One region of the Paenibacillus terrisolis genome, then DNA from elsewhere that is predicted to be linked to it. Evidence: riboswitches for the same ligand, from Rfam matches in the RefSeq annotation. Region 1 holds a riboswitch; the other holds the start of a gene.
The links. Region 1 has a riboswitch for FMN ahead of ribD (bifunctional diaminohydroxyphosphoribosylaminopyrimidine deaminase/5-amino-6-(5-phosphoribosylamino)uracil reductase RibD). Riboswitches for the same ligand answer to the same signal wherever they lie in the genome.

Region 1 (14,578 bases):
GGCGTCGGGCAATGACGCTTCAGTGGCGCTCGCCGAGAAGATCGGCGGTTCGGAAAAGGTTTTTGTGAAAATGATGAACGACCGGGCCAAAGAACTGGGGCTCAAAGACACGCATTTTGAAAATTGCAACGGCCTTCCGGTAAGCAATCATTTCAGTTCCGCCCACGACATCGCCGTTATGAGCCGGGAACTGCTCAAATACGATACGATCACGAAATATACCGGAGCCTATCAGGATTATTTGCGTAAAGATTCCGAAAAGCCGTTCTGGCTGGTCAATACGAATAAGCTGGTCCGATTCTATACCGGAGCGGACGGACTGAAGACCGGGTATACGTCGGAAGCGAAATTTTGCCTGGCCGCCACGGCAAAGCGCGACGGACTCCGGCTGATCGCCGTTGTTTTGGGCGAACCCAATACCAAGACGCGCAACGCCGAAGTGTCGAGCATGTTCGACTACGCATTTTCGCAATATACGCTCCATCCGATCTATAAGGCTGGAGAAGTGATTGGCAAGGTTAAGGTGCAAAAAGGCAAGAATGCCCAAATCGAACTGGCCGCAAACAAAAACCTCAGCGTACTTGTCAAGAAGGGGGCGCCAGGCGAAATCACGCATCAACTCGCAGCGCCGGAAAAATTGCCGGCACCGATCAAAGAGGGCCAATCGATCGGCAAGCTGATTGTGTATCAGGACGGGCGTGTGCTTACCGAATTCGAGCTGAGATCGCCGGTGAGCGTGGATAAAGCCGGCTGGTGGACTTTGTTCAAACGAACCGCGTCCCATTTGTTTTTTGTAGATTCATAGGAGTTTTCTTCTAGTTTTGTCATAGGGCAGGAATCACGCGGTAAGCTGTAGAAATGTTGTGTTCATGTCAGAGAGGAGAGTGAACAGACGTGAATCTGCAAGTGGAAATGAAGCGGCATCATGAGACGCTTATCGTACGTTTATCGGGGGAATTGGACCATCACACCTCGGATGATCTCCGAATTCGTATGGACGAAGAAATTGCCCGCGGCAACTGCCGTCATCTTGTATTAAGCTTGAAATCTCTGCAGTTTATGGATAGCTCCGGCATCGGAGTTATTCTGGGAAGATACAAGCTGATCAAGCACAAAGGCGGGAAAATGGCGATCTGTGAAGCCACTCCTTCCGTATACCGGCTGCTGGAAATGTCGGGACTGTTCAAAATCATGTCCATATTCGAGGATGAGAGCCTGGCGCTCTCGGATTTGGAGGTCGCCCTATGAATCCAACAGGGAGCAATTTTATGTCGCTGAAATTTGCCGCCAAATCGGAGAATGAATCTTTTGCCCGCGTGACGGTCGCAGCCTTCGTTTCCCAGCTAGATCCGACGATGGATGAAATCACGGATCTGAAAACCGTGGTCTCCGAAGCGGTAACGAATTCGATCATTCACGGGTATGATGGAAATCCGGAAGGCGTCGTTACGATTTCCGCCAGCATTGCGGACGATACGGTAACGCTCGTTATCGAGGATCAGGGACGAGGCATCGAGGATTTGGAGCTTGCGAAGCAGCCGCTGTACACCTCCAAGCCGGAACTGGAACGCTCCGGGATGGGTTTTACGATTATGGAAAATTTCATGGACGAATTTGAGGTGACCAGCGAGCTTGGTGCCGGCACGTCGATTCGGATGAAGAAACGGATTGTATCCAAGAAAGCTTTATACAATTAGGGGTTGGATCTATGGATGCCGAAGTGAAGCAAACCTCGAGAGAGTTTTTGGATGACACGGAAGTCAAAAGGTTGATCGCCCTGAGTCAGTCCGGGGACAACGCTGCGAGAGACCGGCTTGTGAATTGCAACATCCGGCTTGTCTGGTCCGTCGTGCAGCGGTTCATGAATCGGGGGTACGAGCCCGAAGATTTGTTTCAAATCGGCTGCATCGGCCTGCTCAAATCGGTTGACAAGTTCGACCTCAGCTACGACGTTAAGTTCTCAACCTATGCGGTACCGATGATCATTGGAGAAATTCAGCGCTTTCTGCGGGACGACGGAACCCTTAAGGTCAGCCGCTCGCTGAAGGAAATGGCGAATAAGGTGCGAAAGAAAAAGGATGAGCTCTCCAAGCTGCTCGGCCGGCTTCCTACGGTTAGAGAGGTCGCGGAAGAGCTTGGGGTTACGCCGGAAGACGTCGTGTTTGCCCAGGAAGCAAACAAGCCGCCGGCCTCCATTCACGAAACGGTATTCGAAAATGACGGCGATCCCATCACACTGATGGATCAGATTGCCGATGAATCCCAGGAGCGCTGGTTCGATAAGCTGGCGTTGCATGAGGCGATTGACGGATTGACCGACAGGGAACGACTGATCGTCTATCTCAGGTATTACCGGGATCAGACCCAGTCCGAAGTCGCCACCCGCCTTGGCATCTCCCAGGTGCAGGTGTCCCGGCTGGAAAAGAAAATCCTGCAAAGCATTCGTGATCAGATCGCTCAGTAAGACTAGGAAAACCGGCGAGCTTTCCCCGAAACGTTTGCGCCGGTTGAATCCGTATCGGTAACGGACTTCGGGATGGGGCACGGGAAACTCAAGCAAGGCGTTCGGCGGAAGCCGGACGCCTTTTGTATGGAGCGAAGGGATTATAGCATGGGGTTTTTCGGCACCAGACACTCCACCGTAATCCCACCCTCTGACACTTAAAATAGCGGTCTCATATGGCCTTATTTCCATGAGAGGGCCCTCATTCTGAATGAATAGCGCCGTTGAATGGCCTTATTTCTTCAGAAGAGCTCCTTTTTCTCTCGGTTTTTGCCGTTTCACTACTAATAGGGCCCTTTTGCACCGCTATTTTCAGGAAAAGGCGGTTTCGGAGCGAAATAAGGCCATTTTATGCCGCTATTCGCGAAATCCCCATTTGCCGTTAGTTGTTGATTTTAGTCCAGGACGGCCCCGTTCAGCAAAAGCAAGCTCGCCATGAAGAATCCGCTTGTTTACAGCTCCATGAAGTGCGGGAGAACAAGTCCGCCATAGGCGAAAGCGGCGACGATAATGAACGCGGGATGGATTTTGCGGCGCTCCATGGCCCAGAATGAAATGGCGGCGATCAAGATCGTCTGCCAGATACCGACTGTATTGGTGGGGGCTTTGGCCATCTGCCAGGTTAAGGTAACCATCAAAATGGCGATGACGGGCTGCACCATCAAGGTCATCCCTTTCACGACTTTGGACTGCCGGTATTTATGGAGCAGCCGGAGCAGGACGATCAGGCCGGCGGCTGAAGGCAGCACGGTGGCGAGCAGCGCCAGCAGGACACCGGCCCAGCCGTACACGTCATAACCGACATAAGCCGCCACTTTGGTTGCGATCGGCCCCGGCAGGGCGTTTCCCAGTGCGAGCATGTTGGAGAAATCCGCGTCGCTCAGCCAATGGTAATGCGGAACAATTTCTTCATACATCAGCGGGATGGAGGAGGGGCCACCGCCGTATCCAAGAAGATTTGCGACCAAAAAACCGAGAATCAAATCCAGCCAGTCAGAGTCCATCTATGAGTTTCCTCCCTTTCGTCCACTGCCGCCGCGCAGCCGGGACACCGCCCGGTAATGAACGGAGCCGTAAGCAAGGAACAGCGTAATGACGATGGCCGGGTGAACGTGCAGGATTTCAAGCAGCAGCAAGGCGAGCAGCATGAACAGAATCCCGGCTGCGGCGCCAAGCCCTTTGATCCCTCTTATGGCGAACTCATAGGCCATAGCCCCAAGCATGACGGCGATAACGGGCGAGACGGCGGCAATCATGCCTTTGACGACCTGCGACCCGGCAAAATAATTAACGGCCGACAGCAATAAGAGCATGGCGAGCACGCTGGGGAAGATATGCATGATCACGGCAAAGACGGCACCCCCAATTCCTTGACGTTTGTAACCGAGATAGGCGGCCATTTTTGTGGCAATCGGCCCCGGCAAGGCGTTGGCGATGGCGAGTATTTCCGCAAACTCTTCATCGCTGAGCCACTCATAGCGTTTGACGGCGTCATGCCGGATCAGCGGAATCACCGAAGGCCCACCGCCGTAACCTAAAACTCCCGTTCGTGCCATGGCAAGACCAAGTTCTATGTAATCCTTCTTTTTTTGCTTCAAGTCGTCCCCTCCCTTTCATGCAGAAAATTTCCGATTATACCCTACGTATGGGCTATTCTCATATTATATTGCTTTTTGTCCGTTTGCGGCTTCAATTTTGAGCATGATTATTGCATCGAAGAGCCCGTGAGTGCGGAACCTGGAAAATGCCCTGCGCTCTTTTTTCTGATCGCGGCAATTCAGGGGTTCGGGTTATAATAGAAGCGTTGTTGCCATACCAAAACAAATCGATAAAGGGAGTTATCAATCATGAGTGTACATATTGCAGCCAAACCGGGGGATGTTGCTGAAACGATTCTTTTGCCGGGGGACCCGCTTCGCGCCAAATTTATCGCGGATACGTATTTAGAGGATGTCAGCTGCTACAACGAGGTGCGCGGGATGCTGGGCTTTACCGGTTCCTTTCAGGGTAAACGCATTTCCGTTCAAGGCACGGGTATGGGAATCCCGTCCATTTCGATTTATGTCAATGAGCTGATCCGGGAATACGGCGTAAAAAATCTGATCCGCGTTGGCACTTGCGGAGGGATGCAGGAGCATGTGCATGTCCGTGACGTCATCCTCGCCCAGGCCTCCTGTACCGATTCGAGCATGAACCGTCATGTGTTCAGCGGATACGACTTTGCTCCGATCGCCAGCTTTCCGCTGCTTAAAGCGGCCTACGACCGCGGGGTGGAAAAGGGCCTAAAGATGCATGTCGGCAATATTTTCAGCTCGGATATGTTCTATCGCGACGATACATCCGTTACTCAACTTTTGATGAAATACGGCATTCTTGGGGTAGAAATGGAGACTACCGCGCTTTATACGCTGGCTGCGAAATACGGCTTGAACGCGCTGACCATCCTCACTGTAAGCGACCATTTGCTCACCGGCGAGGAAACGACTTCAGAGGAGCGTCAAACGACCTTCAAGCAGATGATGGAAGTGGCGCTGGACACGGCTGTTTCACTATAAGACCCATTTTGGAAATATGAAACCAAGGCTATGCCTGCAATGGGCCGCTCCGATGCGAAATCCGCTTCGGAGCGGTTTTTTTATGGGGATTCATCTGGAACCCTGAGCAAGGGAGAGGAAAAGCGGGAGTAAATCAACCCCATGCTTGGCATACTATGGGCAATACGCTGTCAAGGGGTGATTTCGTTGGAGAAGGATTCCGCCTCTGTCATCTATTTGCGTCTTCGCAAGCAAGTCGGCCTTCCGGCAGGAGCTCCGATCCGTTTACGGGATATCGCCCGCATTTTGGCCGAACCCGAGCAGGAAGCGAAGCTGATGGATCTCGTACTGGTCCGGCCTGAAGAGCGGGACGGTAATTTGATCGTGATCGATATGATTCATGTGATTGCCAAAATCAAAGAGCGATTTCCCCGTCTGAAGGTCGAATTCGTCGGCGAACCGCATGCGCTGGTCGAAATGATCACGGATGAGAAGAAGCCGTCCCTGCTTCTTTTTGCCGTGGTATGGCTGCTGCTGTTTTTCGGCGCGGCGCTTACGATTATGAATTTCCATGCCGACGTCAGCATGCCGGAAGTGCAGGTTCGCATCGTCGAGATGATTACCGGCAAAAGGGATGAGCATCCTTACCTGTTTCAGGGGGCTTATTCGGTGGGAATCGGTTTCGGGATGATCGTCTTTTTTAATCATTTGTTCAAGAAAAAATGGAACGAGGAGCCCACACCGCTTGAGGTTGAGATGTATCTTTATCAGGAAAACCTTAATTCTTACGTTGTCGCCGAGGAATATAAAAAAATGCATAAGTCGGAAACGCCGGGGAATCGGACTTGACGCTCTTTTCGTCGGCTTTGGCTGTTTTTCTCGGCTTGGCGGGAGGAATCGCGGTCGGAAGCGGGGCAATCGCCCTGTTTATCGTGCTTGATTTGATCCCGAGACTGGCGCAGATAACCCGGTCCTACGATAAAGTTCACTGGTATGAAGGAGCGATGGTCAGCGGGGCGTTTCTCGGCACGGTCGCCGACTTTTGGAACTTGCGCCTTCCCGGACCGTGGATCGCAACCGGCGCCGTAGGTTTGCTTAACGGCATATTTATCGGCATGCTGGCGGCGGCTTTGACGGAGGTACTTAACGTATTGCCGATTTTGGCCAAAAGGCTTCATATGCAGCGGTATTTGCTGGGACTGCTTCTCGCGATGGTTTTTGGGAAGGTAGCCGGTTCGCTGTTCGAATGGTTTATTTACAGACCTTAATCAAACGCAGTGGAGGGTGATTCGATATATGATGGAGCAAGAGCGCGAGGGGACTTCACAGGACAATCGGGTGAAGCCTGATTTTCGTCCGAGCGACACGGACCCGGGCGAATCGGACAAACTGAAGGCGGAAGATCCGGACCGGTGGCAGGAAGTCATGAGGCATAAAGTCGAGACGGAGATATCCGATTCGGTGGAAGAATCGATTGTCTATTGGCAGGAATCCGACAACATTAGCCGGAGTTTAAATACAATAAAGCATACGCTTGAAAAAGTTATCGGACTAGGGGACAGTTTTGACGTTGTTTTTCGGGAAATGATCTTTGGCGGCAAAAGAACCGGGCTTTTATTCATGAACGGCTTTGCGAATACCCAGGTCATGCAGGAAATCCTTAAGCGTCTGACGTATCTCACTCCGGATGATCTCTCCGCCGGGGCGCTCCGCTCTTTTTTCGAAATGTATATTCCCCATATTCAGGTGGAAAAAACGGAGAAGCTCAGCGTGGCCGTCAACAAAGTCATGACCGGTATGAGCGCTCTGTTCGTGGAAGGGGCGCAGTCCGCGATCGTGCTGGACACCCGGAACTATCCGTCGCGCAATCCGGAGGAGCCCTCGTTGGAACGCGTTGTTCGGGGCGCCCGTGACGGCTTTACCGAAACGATGCTGACCAATGTGGCACTCGTTCGGCGGCGCCTGCGGGATCCGGGATTGAAATTTGAAGCGATGAACGTGGGGCGGCGGACTCGAACCGACGTTTGTATCGCCTACATCGATGATATCGTTGATAAGGCGCAAGTGGACGCTGTGCGGGAAAAAATCAAAAATGTGAACATCGACGGACTCCCTCTGGCGGATAAGCAACTGGAGGAGGCCATTATCTCCAAAGGCTGGAATCCTTATCCTATGGTGCGTTATTCCGAGCGTCCCGATGTCGTGGCTTCCCATCTGCTGGAAGGCCGGGTAGTTGTGTTCGTGGACACCTCGCCGAGCGTCATGATCCTTCCGACGACCTTTTTCGATTTATGCCAACACGCCGAAGAGAATCGCCAGACTGCATTAATGGGCACGTATTTACGCTGGGTTAGATTTTTCGGCATCTTTGCTTCTTTGTTTTTGCTGCCGCTCTGGCTATTAGTCGTGGTGCATCCCGAATTAAAGCCGGCGATGCTGGACTTCATCGGACCGCAGAAGCAAGGAAAGATTCCGCTGATCGCCCAGTTCCTGATCGTCGAATTCGGGGTTGATTTGATGCGCATGGCCGCGGTACATACGCCTACTCCGCTGGCATCGGCCATGGGTCTCATTGCGGCGATTCTTATCGGCGATATTGCGGTCTCGACGGGACTGTTCGTAAATGAGGTCGTATTATATATGGCGGTTGCGGCCATTGGTATGTTTGCCACGCCAAGCTATGAGCTCGGGCTCGCCAATCGCATTGTCAGGTTGGCGCTGCTTATTTTGGTGGCTATTTTTGGGGCGCCGGGTTTTGTCGTGGGAACTACGGTTTTTATCTTGCTGCTTACCGCCGGCCGTTCCTACAACGCGTCCTATCTGTGGCCCTTCATACCTTTTAATGCAAAGGCCATGAGTGCAATTTTGTTCCGCGTTCCGGTGCTGACCTCCAAGCAAAGACCGTCTTTCAACAAGACGCGTGACAACACGCGAATGCCGGGCAAGAAGTAGGAGACTCAGGCTCGTCTTACAAAAAACACAAATGATATTCACAAAAATCCATTTTTCTAAAACCGGGTTGTTTGCTATACTGGGGTAAATTTGAGAGTGGAGGACTGCGAAGATGTATTTACACGGTACCAGCAAAATAAACGCCAAGGGCCATCTTGAGATCGGCGGCTGCGATACGGTCGAACTGAAAGAAACTTACGGAACCCCGCTGTATATCGTGGACGAAGCCCTTGTCCGGCAGAGATGCCGTGAATATATGGATGCTTTCCGGGCATCGGGCCTAACTTTTCAGGTAGCCTACGCCAGCAAAGCTTTTTGCGTCATGGCTATGTGCCGGCTCGTCGAAGAGGAAGGCTTGTCCCTTGACGTTGTGTCAGAGGGAGAATTGTATACTGCCCTGCAGGCAGGATTTCCAGCGCAGCGAATTCACTTTCACGGCAACAACAAGACACCGGATGAAATTGAAATGGCACTCTCGGCCGGGATCGGCTGTTTTGTCGTCGATAATTTTACGGAGCTTCATCTGCTTCAGGGCATTGCCGAAGATAAAGGCCGGCAGGTCAATATTTTGCTGCGGGTAACTCCCGGGGTAGAGGCACATACGCATGAATATACCTCTACGGGTCAAACGGATTCCAAATTTGGCTTCGATATCGGAAATGGCTCCGCGTACGAAGCGGTGAAGCTGGCGAATATCAGCCCGAATCTGAGCCTGCTTGGCGTTCATTCGCATATCGGTTCGCAAATTTTCGAAGTGGACGGTTTCCAGCTGGCCGTTGAGCGGGTGGCGGGTTTTGCCTCGAAAGTGAAAGAGGAGCTTGGCGTAACGTTCAAAGTGGTCAATCTCGGCGGCGGTTTCGGCATTCGTTATGTCGAAGGGGATCGCCCGCTTAAGGTTGGCGAATACGTGCGGGCGATTACGGATGCCGTAAAGAAATATTTTTCGGCTTCCTACGCGCAGCTGCCGGAAATTTGGGTCGAACCGGGCCGCAGCATTATCGGCGACGCCGGCACGACGCTTTATACCGTGGGATCGAGCAAAGACATTCCCGGCGTCCGCAAATATGTGGCCGTAGACGGCGGGATGACGGACAATCCGCGCCCGGCTCTGTACCAGTCCCAATATGAAGCGCTGCTGGCCAACCGAGCCAATGATGCGAACGAAGAGACCGTATCCGTAGCCGGCAAATGCTGTGAAAGCGGGGATATGCTGATCTGGGACCTTGAGCTGCCGAAGGTGAACAGCGGAGATTTGCTGGCGGTGGCTTGCACCGGGGCGTACAACTACTCCATGGCGAGCAACTATAACCGCATCCGCCGTCCTGGCGTCGTATTCGTCAAGGACGGGGTCAGCGACATTGTGGTAAAACGGGAATCGCTGCAGGACCTGATCGCAGGAGACGTCATTCCGGAACGGATCTCCAAGCAGCCTTCGTATAAATAAACCGATTTTTGTGCCTTTAAGCGGCAGGATTCGCACGCTTGCGCTTCCCAGCAGGGAATTGCATCGGCGTGCGCCATTCTGCCGCTTTGCTCGTTTGCCTTTTTTTTAGTACACTGTAAGAGGTTTGTCTATTGATCAAAGAAGAAGAGGAAGTGACCCATATGAAAAAAGGCAAGATTGTTTTGGAAAAAGGCGGAGAGGTGGAAATTCAGTTTCTGCCTGAAGAAGCTCCGGGAACGGTAGCCAACTTCGAAAAGCTGGCGAACACCGGTTTCTATAACGGACTTACGTTTCACCGCGTAATTCCGGGCTTTGTCGCTCAAGGCGGCTGCCCAGTCGGAAACGGGACCGGCGGCCCGGGGTATACCATTAAATGTGAAACGGCTACGAATGTGACGAAACACGAACGCGGCGTTCTGTCGATGGCCCATGCCGGCAAGGATACCGGCGGCAGCCAGTTCTTTATCGTGTATGAGCCGCAGCCGCATCTGAACGGAGTTCATACCGTATTCGGCAAAGTGACCTCCGGCATGGATCTGGTGGACGCCATTCGCCCCGGCGACAAAATGAAAGAAGTCACCGTTTGGGACGAAGCGTAAAAAAGATAAAAACAAGGCCTTCCCTTTTAACAGGAAGGCCTTGTTTTTATTTGGACGACTGGTGAGCGGCTTCGTCCTTGATTTCTTCGCGTTGGCCTTCGATGGCATTCAACCGTTTTTCGTTTTTCTCCTCGATTTGACGCTTCTCCTGACCGGAGATTTCATCGGCATGCTCGCTTAGATAATCCTGACCCTCGCGGAAATTTTCGATTGTGTTCGCCACGCTTTTTTGCAGCTTATCCACATTGTCTGAACGGTCATCTGGTTTTGCCATTTGTTTTCCTCCCGAATTTTAAAATAATGCTGTGGTCGAAACTTCTGCCTTAGCATTTCCTTTTTTTTAGCCCGATTATGCATGGTTCCCGGCCTTCGTGATGTGACGGCTTGATTTTTTCATGCATTAATGCTAACATTCGATTTGCAGTATTCCTTGAAAATGAAATCATATCAGCAATCCTTCGGGGCAGGGTGCAATTCCCTACCGACGGTGATGGCGAGCGAGGTTGGGCCGTAATTGAAGCCAACCGACGCTGGCACAAGTCCGTGACCCGCTTGAGGCGTAAACCGCCCGCGGCTGAGCCGGTGAGATTCCGGGACCGACAGTATAGTCTGGATGGGAGAAGGAGAACGCAAAACACATGGTGACGTTATAACTCACGATGTGCGACAAGATAAGAGCCTTTTGCAAGTTCTAGTTTTCACAAAGTCGGCTAGTCGGTTTTCGCCGGGTTACTTGCAAAAGAAAACGATGGTTTTCATGCTTGCGATCTTCAAGCATATTTCCATTTGATCGTAAATTATCTTTGTTGCGTACGATAACTCTCACAATATCCCTGCCGGGTTGCATTCGGCGGGGATTTTTTGATTTTTGGCTTTTTGCAGCGCAAGGAGGTGCAGTGTGGATCGTATCAATGACGAGTATTACATGGGGCTGGCGCTGGATATGGCCGAACGCGCCCAAGGGCAAACCGGCACCAACCCGGTAGTCGGCGCGGTTGTGGTAAAGAACGGGGCTCTGATCGGGCTCGGAACCCATTTGAAAAGAGGGACGCCGCACGCCGAAGTTCATGCGTTGAACATGGCCGGAGCGGAGGCGGAAGGCAGCACGGTGTACGTAACACTGGAGCCTTGCAGCCATTATGGATTAACCCCGCCTTGCGCAGAGCGCCTGATCCGGGAAAGGGTCGCAAGGGTCGTCGTAGCCTGCGAGGATCCGAATCCTCAGGTTGCCGGAAGAGGAATCGAGATGCTGAGAAGCAGCGGAATCGAGGTGGAGACGGGCGTTCTCCGAAACCGTGCGGTAAAGCTGAACCGGAAGTTCATCAAATACATTACGACCGGACTTCCGTACATCACGATTAAGACCGCCAGCACGCTTGACGGAAAAATCGCTTCCAGGACCGGAGACAGCAAATGGATCTCGAACGAAGAATCCCGGGAAATCGTGCATTCGATACGTCACCGGCATCAGGCGATTATGGTCGGAGCTTCCACCATTGCCGCGGATGACCCGCAACTGACGACAAGGCTCCCGGTCCCCGGTTTGTCGCCGATTCGGATCATTGTGGACTCCACATTGAGAATTCCGCTTAAATCCAAGGTGCTGAATGACGGGTTGACCAAAACGATCATTCTGACCACCAATCAGGCCGATCCGAAAAAAGCGGAGGAACTGGCGGCTCTTGAAACGAAGGTCGAAGTCATCGTTTGCGGGGTCGGCCCTCAAGTGGATTTGAAGCTTGCGTTGTCCAAATTGGGGGCAATGGGCATTTCCTCCATTCTGGTCGAAGGTGGAGGACGGCTGAACGGATCTTTGATACAGGGCAAACTGGCCGATGAAGTGGTGCTGTTCTTTGCACCGAAGCTGATCGGAGGCCCGGTTGGCAGCTTCATTTTTGACGGATTCGATTCCATGGCCGATGCCGTTCGATTAAGCGACATTGAAGTGGAGCAAATCGGGGATAATGTCTGTATCCATGGAACGCCGGTCTGGAATTGAATTTTTGAACGCAGGAAGGGAGGGAAGGAACATGTTTACAGGACTCGTCGAAGAAGTGGGGACGATGAAATCGATCGGCCGCCAGGGTGAGGCGATGCTGCTCAATATCTCGGCAAAAGTGATCACGGATGGAATCAAACTTGGGGACAGCATTTCGGTCAACGGCGTTTGTCTTACGGCCGTTTCTTTCGATGCCTCCTCCTTTACGGTGGACGTGATGCCGCAAACTTACCGCAATACCAATCTTAAGGACCTTAAAATTGGCGGCAAGGTCAACCTGGAACGGGCCATGGCCGCAAACGGCCGGTTTGGCGGACATATCGTGCAGGGGCATGTCGACGGAACGGGAACAATTCTCGGCACCCAAAAGGATCAGAACGCCGTTGTTTATGAAATTGCTCCGGCGCGTGCTTCTCTTTTTAAATACATCATTCCCAAGGGTTCGATTACTGTAGACGGCATTAGCTTGACAGTGGTTCAGGCGGGGGAAGGCAAATTTTCGATTTCGATTATTCCGCACACGTTGGCGGAAACCGTGCTTGCCATTAAACGAGCCGGCGATACGGTGAATTTGGAATGCGATGTGCTGGGAAAATATGTGGAGCATTTGCTTAAATACAAAGCGGAACCCGGTGACGGCGAGGATTCGGCGGCGGAGAACAAAACGGGCATCGATATGCCGTTCCTGGCCGCCAACGGGTTTGTTTAAGGATTTAATTGATCACAGGAAAGCGAGATTAACAGGAGGGGATTGAGATGAGCGATATCAGACTGGATCGGGTCGAAGAGGCGATATATGAATTGATGCGCGGCAAAGTCATCATTGTGGTGGATGACGAGGATCGCGAAAATGAAGGGGATTTCGTCGCCCTGGCCGAAAAGGCAACGCCTGAGGTCATTAACTTTATGATTACGCAGGGAAGAGGGCTCGTATGCCTGCCGATTACGCAGGAGCGTGCGGAAGAGCTTGACTTGCAGCCGATGGTGGCTCAAAACACGGATAACCATGGAACGGCATTCACCGTTTCCATCGACCATAAGGATACGACGACCGGCATTTCCGCTTACGAACGGTCATTGACCGTCAAAGCGATCATGGATCCGGACGCCAAGGCTGGGGATTTCCGTCGGCCGGGTCATATGTTTCCGCTGATCGCCAAAAAAGGCGGCGTACTGCGGCGCGCAGGCCATACGGAAGCGGCGGTGGATTTGGCCCGGATGTGCGGCGCCTATCCGGCCGGCGTGATTTGCGAAGTCATTAAAGAGGACGGAACGATGGCACGGCTTCCCGATTTGATGGAGCTTGCGAAAACGCATGATCTGAAGCTGATCAGTGTTAAAGACCTTATTCATTACCGCAACGAGAAGGAAAAACTCGTGACCCGCGAAGTTGAAGTGCGGATGCCGACCGATTACGGCGAGTTCCGGGCGATCGCCTATACGAATGAAGTGGACTCCAAAGAAAACGTGGCCCTCGTCAAAGGAGAAATCAACGGAGACGAGCCGGTGCTGGTTCGCGTCCACTCCGAGTGCTTGACCGGGGACGTCTTCCATTCCCACCGCTGCGACTGTGGTCCCCAATTTGAAGCGGCGCTGCGCCAAATCGAAGAGGCCGGGAACGGTATATTGCTCTATATGCGCCAGGAAGGCCGCGGAATTGGCCTGGTCAATAAACTGAAAGCCTACAAGCTTCAGGAACAAGGATTCGATACCGTTGATGCCAATCTGAAGCTGGGCTTTCCGGCGGATCTTCGGGATTACGGCATTGGCGCGCAGATTCTGAAAGACCTGGGCGTTCGCAAAATCCGTCTGATGACCAACAACCCACGCAAAATCAAAGGGCTTGAAGGTTACGGGCTAGAGGTCGTCGAACGTGTTCCGATTCAAATGAAGGAAAACGAGGACAACGCCAAATACCTGCATACCAAACAGGCCAAACTTGGCCACTTGCTGAAGTTTGACGATCTCGAGCAGGATGAATCCTCCCGGATTTAAGCCGTTAGCTTAATTCCAAACTTGGTTCAACCAATAAATTGAATAATCCATTCCATCATGAAAGGTATGAATAACTATGGCAAACATTTTTGAAGGACATTTGGTATCGGAAGGACTTAAATACGCGATCGTCGTCGGAAGGTTCAATGAATTTATCACAAGCAAGCTGCTTTCCGGCGCGCTTGACGCGCTGAAACGTCACGGCGTCAAGGATGAAGAGGTCAGCGTGGCTTGGGTGCCGGGCGCATTCGAAATTCCGTTCGCGGCTCAAAAGCTGGCCGAAAGCGGCAAGTACGACGCTGTTATTACGCTGGGCACGGTTATCCGCGGATCAACGACGCATTATGATTACGTCTGCAACGAAGTTGCCAAAGGCGTAGCGGCCATTGGCCTTAAAACGGGCGTACCGACCATTTTCGGCGTCGTGACTACGGAAAATATAGAGCAGGCAATCGAACGTGCGGGTACGAAAGCCGGCAACAAAGGCTGGGATTCCGCAATGGCGGCCATCGAGATGGCGAACTTGACGAAACAGCTGTAATAGCGTTTGTC
Region 2 (14,578 bases), on a different contig from region 1:
AAGCATTATTTTGTTCAGCGTGATTTATACCGTGATTTCCTCGTTCAGTATCAATAAATATTTGAACGCGTTTATTTCCGGAGATTTTATGGTGAAGGAGAACATAGGCAGCGGCGGTCAAATATATATCCCCGATTCCAGCGAGACCTCACTTACAGAAGCCGTCTGTGAAACTCTGAGCCGAATCAAAGGGGTTACCAGCTTGGATAATGTGTATTATGCAACGGATTTGCTCAACATGAACGACACAATTAGAAATATACTTGAACCGCTTGCTGCGGGCGAGGATCCGAAGATGCCGATCATTTCGATGCTTCTGAAAGACGGAGCGGCTCCTTTGCAGCTTCATGGCATCGACCGCGGCTGGTACGATGTGATTCAGCCGAGCGATATCGTTGCAGGCACTTTTGACCGGGAAAAGTTCGATCAGGGGGGCTACGTGTTAATAACACAGGTATTGTTGGATTCGGATCGGTATACCAGTTATTATCGGCCTGGCGACCGGATTCAGCCGGACGGAATGAAGAAGAGCTATGAAGTCATGGCGGTGCTTAACTCGGATGCGCTTTATGCGGCAGGAACTCAATTTTACAATACGGGCGGGTTCAAGGTGTTCATGCCGGCGGGCGAATTTAGAAACTCGGTGAAGAAGGCTCCTATTATTTTGTCTTCGACTCTGCATGTCGATCCGGACAAAATGAGCGAGGTGGGACAAGCGGTAAAATCCATTGCTTCCGGAAGTCCAAATTTGACCGTCAAATCGCGGGAGGATTACAAAAAAGAGATGCAAGGATTCATCCGGATTTTCCAAACATTAGGTTACGGGCTTAGCTTCGTCATCGCTTTGATCGGCGTTCTGAATTATGCGAACACGGTAATTACCGGGATGATCTCCCGCCGGAATGAATTTGCCGTTCTGGAAAGCATCGGGATGACCAAACGGCAGCTTAAGAAAATGCTCATATTCGAAGGCCTTTACAGCGTCTTCTTTACGGGGCTGATCGTCGGCACGGCAGGTTTGGCCTTGACGTATCTTGTAGCCAAAGGGATCGCCGTAAACATTGCGTTTGCATCCTTCCATATGAGCGTGCTGCCGATTGCGGCGTCCGTCCTGGTCCTTGCGTCCATCTCGCTGATCGTCACGCTTGCGGCATACCGGTGGTTGTCCCAAGCCACAATCGTGGAAAGGCTTCGCGAAGCCGAATAAGCTGCTGAATAACAATAGCAAGGCTGTCCCAAAAGTAAATGGGCTCATTTGACGAACCGCTCGGTTAACTGAAAAGGTCAGCCCTGCACCATCCATTTTTCTATGGGGTCTATTGCCGCTTTTTGAGCAAATCGCCGGTAGGCGCCGGGTAAGCGAAAGCCATTCTTTTTTTTCGGCAAGTATCGAAGTCAAAAAACGCTGCAAGCTCCGGTTGCCCTTGATGCACGGCGCATGGGTCCGCGTGCGATCACGGCTTGATCCGGAAACAACACTAACGGCAAACGGCGATTTCACGAATGATTTTTCGAATAGCGGTACAAAATGGCCTTATTTCACTCAGAGACTATATTTTCCTGAAAATAGCGGTACAAAATGCTCCTATTTTCGGCAAAACCTCCAAAACTGAGGGAAAAGGGAGCTCTTCTGAAGAAATAAGGCCACAAAACGGCGCTATTCGCTCAGAACGAGGCCTCCCAGTGGAAATAAGTCCATAAAAGAACGTTATTTTTAAGTGTCGGTGGGATATGGTGTTTGGGGAGACGCCGTGACCAGAGCAGACCATCTGTTTTAAACGCAAACCTCGAAGTCGATCCGGTACTCTATTGTCATGATAAGTTTTAGAAGGTGTCCCAAAGACCGTCATCGATGACATTTGGGACACCTTCGTTTGGTTTTATGCTATGTTGACAGGCGGTTGAGGTTCCAATCAGGCTTCAAGGGAGCCGGGGTTCTTTTGCCCCGCTCCGGAAATGCTGCGCAGGTATACATACGATGACCCGATGGCAAGCAGCGCCATGACCATAAGAGCCCAAAAAATGTTGGAATAGGCGGCTGACAGCGACAAACCGTGCTGCCAAGCCATAGCGCTGGACGCCATGGCAACGCTGAAGGCGCCGCTGAAAAACTGCAGCAGCTGATACAGACCCATCCCCGAACCGACCTGGGAAGCGGGAAGAATGCGCGATATTTCGTTGGATACGCTGCTGGACAGCATGGTGAAGCCGAGGCTCATCAGCAGGTAAATGAACAGGATGGCGAGCCAGGATTGACCGCTGAACAGCGCGAACAGAATCATTGAGCTCAGCACCAGCAGAGGCACATATCTGAGAATTGCGCCGTTGCCGTGCCGGTCGATGATCGAGCCGACCTTGCGGGAAGCGACCATGGCCAGCATGGAGCCCGGGAAGATGATGAATCCGGCATGGCTCGCGCTGAGATTAAAACGGTGCACAAGGATTTGCGGCAGCAGGAACAAAGTGGCGAAGCTGCACAAATACGATGCGATCCCGACAAGCGCAAGGGTTAAATATGAGCTGTTGCCGAATAAGGCGGGCGACACGAAAGGCTCAGGCGTGCTGCGGATGCGCAAAATGAACAGCGTGAGCGCAACCGCGCCGAAAACAAGCGCAATCCAGGAGCTCTCCGTTAAGAACAGCAGCAACCCGGTTGTTCCCACCGCGATGAATATGGCGCCGGGAATATCGAATGCGCCGCGTACCGTTTTCTCTTTTGGCACCAATAGAAGCAAAAACGGGATTAGCGCGAGGGCGAGCGCGGTAACGATAAACAGGTACCTCCAGCCCCAGTACTCGACAATGGCTCCGCCTGCAACGGGACCCAAACCAAGGCCAAGCGAAACGGCCGACATAATCAAGGACATCGCCTTGCCGCGGCGTTTAACCGGAACATACCGGGTTAGCAGCACCAGCGATAGCGAGACGATCGCCCCGGCGCCGGAGGCCTGAACAACGCGGACAGCGAGCAAGAACCAAAAGCTGTTGCTGAACAGCCCGGCTATGGCGGCCAGCCCAAGCGTTGTGAGTCCGATGATCAACAGCCGTCTCAGAGGCAGAAAATCCGATAGCCGGCTAAAGGTAATGGAAGAGATGGCGAACATAATGGAATAGCCGGTGACGATCAGTGATGTGACGGAAGCCGAAAGGCCAAAGGTTTTCGTTACATCGGGCAAGGCTAAATTAAACATCGCCGTATTCATGATGACCAGCACGACGGCGAGCCCAAGCAATAGAGTCAGCAGCCCCTCGCTTTTCAGCGCGGTATCGGTATTCCCGGCTGCGGAAGATTCGGTTGTTGATACAGTAGTCATGCGTTTCACCCACTCTTTTATTTGTTTGTTCTATTGTTCGAATATCATCGAACGATTGAAATATAGCATGAGTTCGTTTAAAATGCAATTAGGGAACCAGCAAATGTAATTAAAATTTTTGATAAAGGAGTCTTTCCGATGAAAGTGCTGTATCATCCGGATCGCGAGGAGATCCAGCTGTCTTCGGTGCTGTACGCGTTAAGCGATCCGATCCGGTTAAGCATTGTCGCCGAGATCCGCCAAAAAGGCGAACAGCCGTGCAACTGCTTCGACGTGCCGGTCGCCAAATCAACTTTGTCCCACCATGGACGAACGCTTCGCGAGGCGGGAGTCGTTCATACGCGCAGTCAAGGAACGCAGCGGATCATGTCGATCCGTGAGGAAGATTTGGAATACCGTTTCCCCGGACTGCTCAATTCGATCCTGCAGGCTTACGAAAACGCAAACCGAACCGCTGAGACTAGCGTACAAGAATAATTAGAATGATTAGGTATAAGGGTTTGCTACCGTTCGACTAACCGGGGCAAACCCTTATTTAAAATAAGCGAAGAATTTGGTTCGTTATATTTAGCCGAACCAGCGAATATGTGCCTGATTTCCGGCGGCCGTTTGGCCTATTCACAACCGTCCCGAATTATGGTTTTCTGATTAATGGCTGGCGATTTCCGTTGATTTTGCCGGCCTACATACATAATTCAGGAGGTCCCCGAAGGATGGAACAGGGAACAGGAAGCATAAGATCGTGGAAATTCAGGGTCGTGCTGCCGTTTTGCCTGCTGGTCGGTTTGATCGGCGGGACATCGGCGGCCGTCCCTGCATATGCCGCTGTGCCGGGTAAGACGGCGCAAAACGGAACGGGCACATTTAAGGACATCAAAAGCGGATATTGGGCGGAAAAGGCCATTGACGCCATGGTGAAGCAGGGAATTTTGGACGGATATCCGGATGGTTCTTTTCACCCGGACGATCCCGTGAAAGTAGACCAGTTCATCAAAATGCTGATTTTGTCTTACAGCGATATGCATCCGGACGGAGAAAGAAGCTGGCGCGCCTCTTTTCTGGATTCGTTGACGGAAGAGAACCGGACGATCCTGAAACAGGATTACCGTTATTTCGATTTCAAACCGCTGCTGACAGGGTACTGGGCGAAGCCTTATATCGATGTGGCCAGCGATTTGAATTTTCTGAACAAAAGCCGCTACAGCGACTTTCAGACCGACATGACCCGCGAGAATGTGGCGGAGGTGGTGTATTACACTCTTCAGGAAACCGAGTTTCTGGAAGATGAGCAGTTCAGCCTGTCCGTTGCGAAATCCTATGGCGATCTGACAAGCGCAAACGAACGACAGCAGAAATTTATTGCGGAAGCGCTAATCAAGGGCATCATGGAGGGTTATCCTAACGGCAAATTCGGGGTGGGCGAATATGTTACCCGGGCGGAGGCACTGGTGATTTTGAACCGTTTGACCGACAAGACGAAGCGGATTGCCGTGAAGCCCGAAGCCGATAAGCTGCAGCGGTTGGTACCAACGGCGGGCGGCAAGCAGAAAATCGTCGCTTTCCCGGACAAGCAGATGTGGGATGCCTATGATACGCTGATTCAAGCGGGAAAACTGCGGGGCACCAATTACGATTTGCTGGACACGACGCTCCGTCTCTTCAAGGACGAGAAGGAGAAAAAAGCCGTTCAAGAGAGCGACAGCCAGGGCAGCTCCGCAAGCGGAGCCTCCACCGAAGAGGCGGCGATTTGGCTGGATCCGACGTATAACACCTACGGTATTACCGTCCGGCTCCGCGAGGGAACGATCGCCCGAAATCAGGAGTCGATCCATTTGTTCGCCAACCAGCTGTTTACGTATGATGCGATGGCGTTTAACCGCTGGTTTACGGCGGTCTGCACCGAAGTGGAAGCCGGAAGGCCGCTTGCGGACAAGCAGGCGACCATCGGCGACTACACGCTAAACGTCATGGTCGACAACGCCGCAAAAACCGTCGTCTTTTCTATCGCGGTCAAGAAATAAACGCGTTAATCGTCGACTCTCGCCGTACTTCATGGATGGTTTGATTATGAGCCGGAGCTAAGGACCGATACGGAAAAGCGAAAAGAGAGGTAAAGCTGCAAAGCAGCGCCTCTCTTTTTTTGGCTTATTACTCATAAGTGACAGTAGTCTGTTACTTTTGTATTTGCTTCATACTCCTGATTGGACGCATCTCAATGTACCCGCGCCAGCCCATCGGCGCAAGCTGCATTCTCGGCGCGAGCTCCTGTGCGTACTCATACCCGTAGATTACAGGATTAAACTTATCAATACGCCCCGTGCAAAGACCAACCGCTTCCTGAAAACGCTCATCGTCATACGGCTCGCCTTGAAACACTAACAGCTTGCAAGGCTCAAGGTTTATAACATCAAATCCGTTTGGTATTTCGCCTGAGTAATCAAAGGCAACCTCCACTCCATGGGCGTAAATTCCCGTTCCAGAGAGGCGCATATTCGAAGGCAGCCAAATGCCGACCGGCTCATAAAGAGCCTCCTTGATTCTGCTAAGAATATCCCACGGTGTAGACATATTGTTGTCCCCGCAACCTACTTCTTCGCAATAGGAAAAATAATCGTCGGCCTTTTTGCTTCGTCGCAGGATGAGCTTGCGTGCGGGGCGTTCCACAATTTGTGTGAAAATAATCGCTGTTTGCTCCATCTGATCTGATCCCTCCGATTTTGATTTTTGGCGGTCAAGATAACGATAAGGAATCATCCAACCATTTGGGACAGGATGATTTGCATACTTCTTCGGCGTGATACCGAACGCGTTTGAAAACGCCCGGGTAAAGCCCTCATGACTGTCAAAAACAAAATCCAGCGCAATATCAAGCACTTTCGGATTTCCGTTCCGTAAAGCGTATGCTGATTGAACCAGGCGCTCGCGGCGAACATACTCGAAAGGGGATAACCCTGTTTTCTCTTTGAAAAACCGTGCCGCGTGGTATTGTGAATACCCCGACACTTTGGCGACTTCGCTTGCGGCGATGGGATCTTGCAGGTGCACGGCGATATATGCCTGCATCTTCTCCACAGCCAAAGAAATATCATCTTTTTCTTCGCTCATCGTATCTCACCTCCTCTCAACCAATTATCAGGGAAATCGGGTGGTTTTTCTTGACCTGAAATGCGGAGTTCTTATTTTCTTCACCGGTATCCCAATTTCCTCATGCTTCTTACCTCGCTTTAATCTCGATAGCTTGATTAAAACACAAATGACCCGCAAGAGGGTCACTTTTTTCAAAGTGTCCATCTTACGGGTCACAGTTCAAAATTTCTCGCCGGCCTTTTTTCTTTTACAAAGCTCCGCCGCAGCTATAGAATGGGGGATGAAGCTGTGTATTGGACTTAGAAATGTAAGGGTTTTGGGCAAAAGGGTGAAATGCTCTGGCAGAAGCGAAGCGTTCGCCTTTGTGACCCTGGAACAACAGCGATCGGAAAAGCATTTCACACGGCTGCCCCCATCCGGCATAATCGTTTCAACGCATTGTATTCCCACTTTAGAGAGGACGGATCACACCATGAACATGGATTTGACGGGAAAAACGGCATTAATCACCGGCGCCACCGGCCAGCTTGGCCGAGTAATGGCACGTACGCTGGCGGAGTGCGGAGCGAACATCGCCATTCATTACATAAACAACGCGGCCAAGGCGCAGCAATTGCAGCAGGAGATTCAGGCGGCCGGCAGATCGGCCATGATCGTTCAGGCCGATATTACCAAGGAAGCGTCGATCCAAAGCATGAAAGAGCAGGTGCTCGCCGGGCTTGGCAACCCGGACATCGTCGTGGCCAACGCAGTCGTGCAATACAGCTGGACGTCGATCTTGGAGCAATCTCCCGAGGATTATGTCAGCCAGTTCGAATCCTGTGTGATGCAAAGCGTTTTTCTGGCCAAAGCGTTTATTCCGGGAATGATCGCCAAGAAAGAAGGCCGGTTCATCGGAATCAATACCGAATGCGCGATGCAGAATTTCCCGACCCAATCGGCGTACACGGCAGGCAAACGGGGGATGGACGGCATTTATCGCGTGCTTGCCAAAGAAGTCGGAGAGCACGGGATTACCGTTAACCAGGTTGCGCCGGGCTGGACCCTCAGCGAACAGGATCGGGACGTCGAAAATCGTAATGACGAAGCTTATATTGCGGGAGTACCGCTGAAACGCAGAGGGGAAGACCAGGAGATCGCCAATGTGGTTGCATTCCTCGCCTCCGGTTTGGCCAGCTTTATTACCGGGGCATATGTTCCGGTCAGCGGCGGAAACGTCATGCCGGCGATCTGACGCGGCAGGCATAAGGGAATATACCAAACCCTTCGTCTCATAGGATAGTTCTAGCGACTATTCTTTTATGAGGGAGGGAAGAAGATGCAAATCCATGTCGTTCAGCAGAATCAAACGGTTGACAGCATTGCCGAAGCGTTTGGAACGACCGCTATCGATATCGTGCAAGCCAATGAAATTCCGGATCCGAGTCGGTTAGTTGTTGGGCAAGCTCTGGTGATTCCGATTGTAGGGAGCTACTACTGGGTGCAGTCTGGTGATACGCTCTGGTCGATTTCCCGTAAATTCAACATTACCTATCAGCAGTTGGCCGAGGTCAACGGAATACCGGCGAATCAACAGTTGTCGGTGGGCTCTCGGCTCTACATTCCGCCGCGGCCGAAAACGGATGCCGAATTCAACGCATACGTGGAGCCGCGGGGAAATACGGTGGCGCCCGCTTTAGAGAGCAGCGCGAGAGAGGCTGCGCCGCATTTGACCTATTTGGCGCCGTTCAGCTTTCAGGCGCAGCGGGACGGCTCTCTGAAAGCGCCGCTGCTCAACGATTTTCCGGCGATCGCTAGGGCTAACAACGTCGTGCTCATGATGGTCATCACGAATCAGGAAAACGACCGGTTCAGCGATGAACTGGGGCGGATTTTGCTTAACGTCACCGCGGTGCAGGATAAGTTCCTGGACAATATCGTCGCTACGGCCAACGAACACGGCTTCAGGGATATTCATTTTGATTTCGAGTTCTTAAGACCGGCGGACAGGGAAGCCTACAACCGTTTTTTGCGCAAGGCCAAAGCCAGATTTGAACAACAGGGCTGGCTGATGTCCACGGCGCTTGCGCCCAAAACCAGCGCAACCCAACAGGGGTTATGGTATGAAGCCCACGATTACAAGGCGCATGGGGAAATTGCCGATTTTGTGGTGATCATGACCTACGAATGGGGGTACAGCGGGGGGCCGGCTCAGGCTGTATCGCCGATTGGCCCGGTTCGGAATGTAATCGAATACGCTTTGACGGAAATGCCCGCCTCTAAAATCATGATGGGGCAAAATCTTTACGGCTACGACTGGACGCTGCCGTTTGTTCAAGGAACCGTCGCCCGGGCGGTCAGCCCGCAGCGCGCGATCGAGATCGCGGGGGAGCATGGTGTCGCGATCCAATACAGCGATCGGTCTCAGGCTCCTTTTTTCCGGTACACCGACGACGAAGGAAAGCAGCATGAGGTTTGGTTTGAGGATGCCCGCTCGATTCAAGCCAAGTTCAATCTGATCAAGGAACTGGGGCTGCGCGGAATGAGCTATTGGAAGCTGGGACTTAGCTTTCCTCAGAACTGGCTGCTGATCGAGAACAATTTCAATGTTGTAAAACGGGCTTAAGCGGATAGCGCGGCAAGAAACGATACTTTGTGATTTTTGTAACAGAGTATGAACAGCGGTTATTGTATTCTGAATACAACTTAAGAATTAAAAATTTAAAACATATTATTATTGGATCTTCGGGGTAAGGTGAAATTCCTGACCGGCGGTAATGGTTCGTTCTTCTCGGAACGGCCTAGCCCGCGACTCGCCCTCATTGGCATGAGTGCGACTGACCTGGTGAGATTCCGGGGCCGACGGTAAAGTCCGGATGGGAGGAGATCAAGCATTCGTCATGCTTATTTGATCTGCCCCCGTAAACATCGAGTCGATCGATTGCGGGGGCTTTCTATTGCAACCCCCCGGATTCCAGAAGGGGATATCGTCATGAAAAATGCAAATGCCGGCGCCGGAATGGGAAGAGGCGTCAACGTTAAGCTGGGAAATTCGTTTCCGCTGCAGCAGGAACGGCGTTCGAAAATGGGATTTTGGCTCGTGGTATTGGGAGCCGCGCTGTGGGGAGTTGACCCGCTCTTCCGGGTGATTTTGCTGAAATCGCTGACCTCGGCGCAAATTGTGCTGCTCGAGCACGTCGTTATCGCTTTGTTTGCCTTTCCGGTGCTTTGGCGAAATCGCCGCGAGCTTCGCGGTGTCGGTTTGCGTCAAGCCGGCGCGCTGCTCTTTATTTCCTGGGGAGGTTCGGCGATCGCTACGATTTTGTTCACCATGGGACTCTCGCACGGCAATCTCAACGCGGTATTACTCTTGCAAAAAATGCAGCCGTTATTTGCGATTCTTCTGGCGGGATGGCTGCTGAAAGAAAAACTGCCACGGCATTTTGCGCCGCTGCTCCTGATTGCTTTGGTCGGCACTTATATGCTTACATTTGGATTTACCGTTCCATTTGGCCATTGGAGCGAGTTCGCGCAGGTCGGCAGCTTGCTGTCGCTGGGCGCCGCGGCTCTTTGGGGCGGCTCGACGGTCATGGGACGCCTCATGGTCGGGCAAATGAAATACGAGACGGTAACCTCGCTGCGTTTCATTCTTGCATTGCCGCTGTTGCTGGCGATCGCCTGGAATGAAGGAGCGGCTTGGAATTTGCCTTCCGGCTCCGGACCTCTCGCGGCTGTCGCCCTCAATTTGCTGGGACAAGCTTTGCTGCCGGGACTTCTCAGTCTGTTGGTGTATTACAAAGGCCTGACTACGACGAAGGCTTCGATCGCGACCCTCGCGGAACTAAGCTTCCCGATGGTGGGTGTGCTGATTAACTGGATCGCCTTTCAGCAAGTTATTACGCTTCCTCAGGCCTGCGGCTTCGTGCTGATTTGGGCGGCGCTGTTCACTATCTCCAGACAAGGTGATTCATCCCGCAAATAAAACTGCGATACCAAAAAAAGCTTCAGGAAACGCTTGTTTCCCGAAGCTTTTTTTGGTATCGGGACCCAATCGAGAATTACTTTTGAAAAAGAAAAATTACTCTATAATAATGTCGAAATATCAAATATAATGGGAATTACCAAATAGTAGGCTCGGAAACAGGCTCACTTACAAAGAGATGGTGAAAAAGGATAAGATGAACCTTACCTTGGATTTGAAAACGGTGCTAGTCCTGCTCGTGTTCAGCCAGTTGTTTACCGTTGTTCTGATTAGCGCATATCGTCATCGGCATTTAAAGGATTCGTCTGTCAGCTCGTTTTTTGCCGCAAAGTGGTTTCAAGCTTTGGCATGGGGGATTTTTGCGTTTCGCGGGCAAATCATGGATAACCTTTATTTTTCGCTATCCAACTCGTTTCTCATGATCGGAGTGGCTTTTGAGATCGCGGCAATTCTTAAGGTGCTTGACGTATACAGCCGCAGGACCCGGGCTTTTTACATTGCCATTACGTCGGTGACCGTCATCGTGTTTAACCTCATCATTCTTCTGCACAACGATGAAAACATCCGAATCGTGGTCATTTCGCTGGCAACCGCCATCATGCTCTGCTATCCGGTTTTTAATTTGATTAACGGAAAAGGAAACACCTCGACGCTTAGCAAAGCCATCGGATACATGTATCTTGTCATTGGAGCGGGGCTGGTTATTCGAGTCCTGCTGCTTAAGTTTTCAACAATGCACGTGGACATGTTTACACCTAGCGTTTATCAGACCCTTTCTTTTCTTGCGCTTTTTTTCATGATGATTTTGGGGAATATCGGATTTGTGCTGCTGTCCAAGGAAAAAGCCGACCAGGAGCTGGTCAGGATGGCAAGCTACGACGATCTGACCGACACCTTAAACCGCAGAACCTTTATTTATAAGGCCGAACAGAATCTCGACTTGTGCGAAAAAAACAGGGTGCCGGTGTCATTTATTCTGATGGATATCGACTATTTCAAAACGATTAACGATACATACGGTCACGATGTCGGCGACGAACTTTTGAAGGATTTTGCCGCGAAGGTCCAGGGGAAGCTGGGAGACGGCGAATTGCTCAGCAGATACGGCGGTGACGAGTTCGCCATTTTCCTTCCGGGCGCGGATGAAAAGAAGTCCGACGATCTTGCCGAAATGCTGCGAACGGCGGTAGGAGGGGGCGGGGAAGGCAGCCCTCACCGAAGATACACGGTCAGTCTGGGTGTGGTCACGGTGATTCCGGATTCGCATACTTTTTTGGATCATTTGTACCAGCTAAGCGACAAAGCGCTGTATGAAGCGAAGAAATCCGGGAGAAACGGGGTTTCCCGGAGCCGGGTAAGCGTCACCGGATAAAAAAAGCACGGAGCGAGTGTGCCTATGATAGGGAGTGAATACCCCCAATCTTAGCCTCAAGCTCCGTGCTTTGTCATTTGTTAAAACCGTTCAGCGTGCCTTCGCCGGCCCCGACGCGTCTCTCTCGTCCAGCCAAAGAATCGCGGTAACGCCGCGCGGATAGTAGCGGCTGCCGCATACGACGCTGGCCATCATTTGGTCGCTCCAACTGTAGTAAGCGTTCCGGCCGGACGTAAGCCATGCTGCATGCGCCGCATCGGAGGCTTGCCCTTGGGCGTCCCAAGGCAAACCGAGAATACGCCGGGCGATGAACTGGGACAGATAGATTTTGCTGAGCCATGAGTTGTCGCTTGTCGAGGACAGCTTCCAGCCGCCGTCCGCAAACAGGCAAACGCCCGGCTGAAGCACCGTGCGGAAATGCTTCGAGAGCGCGCCGATATATTCGCCGAAACGCCCGCTAGGGTCAAGCGCTTCTTCGCAGCCCGTATATAGCGGAAACACCAGACCTTCGATGGCCGGGATAATTCTTGAATCGTTATTCTCCTGAATCACGGCAGGGATATAGCCTGCGGGCAGCAAATGCGCCGCGATCGTTCGGGCGCAAAGCTCGGCCTGTTTGCCTGCCAGAACGGCAAGCTCTGAGCGGCCCTGCTCGGCAAACAGCTTCTCCATGGAAACGTAAGCCGCCCAGCTTTTTCCCGCCAAGTAAATATTGTTGCGCGCTTGGCCCAATGAGACATCCAAGCTGTCATAGGTGGTGATTTCCGCTCCGCCCATCGTTCGAGAACTGTCGAGTCCCATGATGCCGGTGCGTTTGGCCGGGTCGGGATGGTCCCGGTTCACCATGCTGTCAAGGCAACGCTCGAAGATCCCCAGATTGCGGTTCAGCCAATCTTGATCACCCGTCTGCCGGACATACACGGCAGCGCAGAGTACCCAGTTGACGAGCTGCTCATGGGTCATGTGGGAAAAGCAGTCCGAGATGCCGTGAAGCTCGTACGAAGAGTAGCCCGGGCGGGAGAACGAATTGGCTACGCCCATATCATGCGTAAAGCTGAGACCTCCCGGATATTCGGCGTTATCGCCCGGAAGCCGCACCGTGTCTTCATAGCTGTAGCGGCCGACGAATAGGTCCAGCTCGTTTTTGACCGTCCAGGGGTTCATTTTCAGCTCATAAAACAGTTGGTCCACCGTAAGGTCGAACGTATTGATCATCCGGTATTCGCCTTCGTTGACGATCCATAACGGCCGGCCTTCATGCTCCAGCAGCTCGGTTGAGCCGTAATAGCTGCGGATGGCGTGGATCAGCATAAACCGCTGGTCATCGTTCAAGCCGGGAGCGCGGAGCAGGTCCTCCGCTTTTTTCACGATTTCGAGCTTGCGGTCGAACTGATCCAGCGCGTAAGCGGCAACCTCCTCGATATTGGCAAAATACCGCGTATAATAGTAAGCCGCATCGATTCCGGCCGTAACGTAGCCGCTGCGGTAGAAGCACAGCGCGAACCGGTAGGTCGCTTTTTCTCCGGCAGGGGTGTCCATAAGCAGGGCTCCGACCGGACCCAGTCCAAAGCGCAGGTTGTCCGGAAGTTTAGGCCGCAGGATATCCTCCATCGTGAAGAAACCGGCGCTGATCACGCGCGGATCGTTTGAGGCAATCGCCGTATGCCGCCCTTGGCCGATACCGCGAATCAGGCCAGCGGTCGTGTCTTCAAGGCGTCTGATGGAAGTGTAGGGATCACCGCTTTGGAAGCCGAAGAACGCTTTACGTGCCGATTGACCATTGGAATTGTCGACGGTGATCTCCGCCAGCACGGCGGGCATCAGTGCGAAGCGAAGCAGTTCCTCATCCGCGGCAGCCGGGTCCGGAACGGATTCGAACGGAGAATAAATCCGGAAGGTCAAGTCTCCGGCATGCCATTCATCCGAAGCCGCGCCGAAGGAACGGGTAATGGCATCCAGCGGGAAGGGCGTAATGAGGTCGCTTTCATCCTTTTTGGCGCCTGCGGGGCTTTCATCGGTCGTGTAACGGTCGCGTTCATCCTGTCCCTGCCCGTAGAAAGGAAACGCCAGGTAGCGCTCTTGTCCGTCCTCCTGAAGTCCGACGTATATATTCTGATTGGGAGGACTCCCAAGCTCCAAGTCAAAGCCGCCGCTGTTGCCCGGATATCCCAGGGTGAAGCTGGCAAAGGCGCCCATGGGGGAGTGATGCGCATTGAAAAAGATATTTTTACCCATCTTAATTACCTCCTATGATTCTCGTGATCTCTGTGCTATTTTGAGTATAGCAAGGAGGATTATCAAGTTATAGGTCCAAATCTTCTAATCATTTACCCAAATCAGTCAGTCGGGGGAAGAGATGGCGGGAAGGGGAAAGCATGAGATGAGCATAGCTAAAGAGCATCAAATCGCCGAATTTATGCTGCCCAATATGGATTCTACCTTTCAGATCTTTGCCGCCCATTTGCGGACGGTGACCGGGGAGTGGTCCTATCCGACGCACAGCCATCCGCTGTTTGAGGTCAATCTGCTGCTGTCGGGATGCCAGGAAATGACGGTGAACGGCCAGCGTTTCGTTCAGAGGCCAGGGGACATGATGCTGCTCCGTCCCGAGGATGTTCACGAAAGCCGCGCGGTTGGTCCCGAGCGCATGACCTATTACTGCTTGCATTTCAATGTGGACGAGCGCGTGCTACGGGAATTGCTGTGCAGAAGCGAGCAGTTCCTGCATGCCGAGAGCAGCGTTCTGGCCCGGGCGATCCGGCCCAGTATGGACAAGCTGATCGCACTGACCTCGAACAACGCCGGGCTGAAGCTGGTAAGCAAGATGCGGGCGTTATCCGCCGT

Region 2: another riboswitch for FMN. It lies ahead of ACI48K_RS01345 (DMT family transporter); the one in region 1 lies ahead of ribD (bifunctional diaminohydroxyphosphoribosylaminopyrimidine deaminase/5-amino-6-(5-phosphoribosylamino)uracil reductase RibD).

What each region holds. Positions count from the first base shown of each region.
Region 1 covers NZ_JBKFGG010000005.1:404,107-418,684, forward strand. The annotation lists gene ACI48K_RS07210 (D-alanyl-D-alanine carboxypeptidase family protein) at 1-805, shown strand, start outside; gene spoIIAA (anti-sigma F factor antagonist) at 895-1,248, shown strand; gene spoIIAB (anti-sigma F factor) at 1,245-1,697, shown strand; gene sigF (RNA polymerase sporulation sigma factor SigF) at 1,709-2,464, shown strand; gene ACI48K_RS07230 (chromate transporter) at 2,956-3,507, opposite strand; gene ACI48K_RS07235 (chromate transporter) at 3,508-4,101, opposite strand; gene deoD (purine-nucleoside phosphorylase) at 4,351-5,058, shown strand; gene ACI48K_RS07245 (stage V sporulation protein AA) at 5,245-5,886, shown strand; gene ACI48K_RS07250 (stage V sporulation protein AB) at 5,883-6,305, shown strand; gene ACI48K_RS07255 (spore germination protein) at 6,334-7,989, shown strand; gene lysA (diaminopimelate decarboxylase) at 8,102-9,433, shown strand; gene ACI48K_RS07265 (peptidylprolyl isomerase) at 9,595-10,032, shown strand; gene tlp (small acid-soluble spore protein Tlp) at 10,079-10,306, opposite strand; FMN riboswitch at 10,483-10,661, shown strand; gene ribD (bifunctional diaminohydroxyphosphoribosylaminopyrimidine deaminase/5-amino-6-(5-phosphoribosylamino)uracil reductase RibD) at 10,931-12,031, shown strand; gene ACI48K_RS07280 (riboflavin synthase) at 12,063-12,740, shown strand; gene ACI48K_RS07285 (bifunctional 3,4-dihydroxy-2-butanone-4-phosphate synthase/GTP cyclohydrolase II) at 12,788-14,026, shown strand; gene ribH (6,7-dimethyl-8-ribityllumazine synthase) at 14,103-14,567, shown strand.
Region 2 covers NZ_JBKFGG010000001.1:281,573-296,150, reverse strand. The annotation lists gene ACI48K_RS01380 (ABC transporter permease) at 1-1,207, shown strand, start outside; gene ACI48K_RS01375 (MFS transporter) at 1,914-3,314, opposite strand; gene ACI48K_RS01370 (ArsR/SmtB family transcription factor) at 3,453-3,791, shown strand; gene ACI48K_RS01365 (S-layer homology domain-containing protein) at 4,028-5,335, shown strand; gene ACI48K_RS01360 (helix-turn-helix transcriptional regulator) at 5,487-6,419, opposite strand; gene ACI48K_RS01355 (SDR family NAD(P)-dependent oxidoreductase) at 6,874-7,635, shown strand; gene ACI48K_RS01350 (glycosyl hydrolase family 18 protein) at 7,720-9,006, shown strand; FMN riboswitch at 9,118-9,272, shown strand; gene ACI48K_RS01345 (DMT family transporter) at 9,400-10,362, shown strand; gene ACI48K_RS01340 (GGDEF domain-containing protein) at 10,559-11,734, shown strand; gene ACI48K_RS01335 (glycoside hydrolase family 52 protein) at 11,825-13,969, opposite strand; gene ACI48K_RS01330 (AraC family transcriptional regulator) at 14,115-14,578, shown strand, end outside.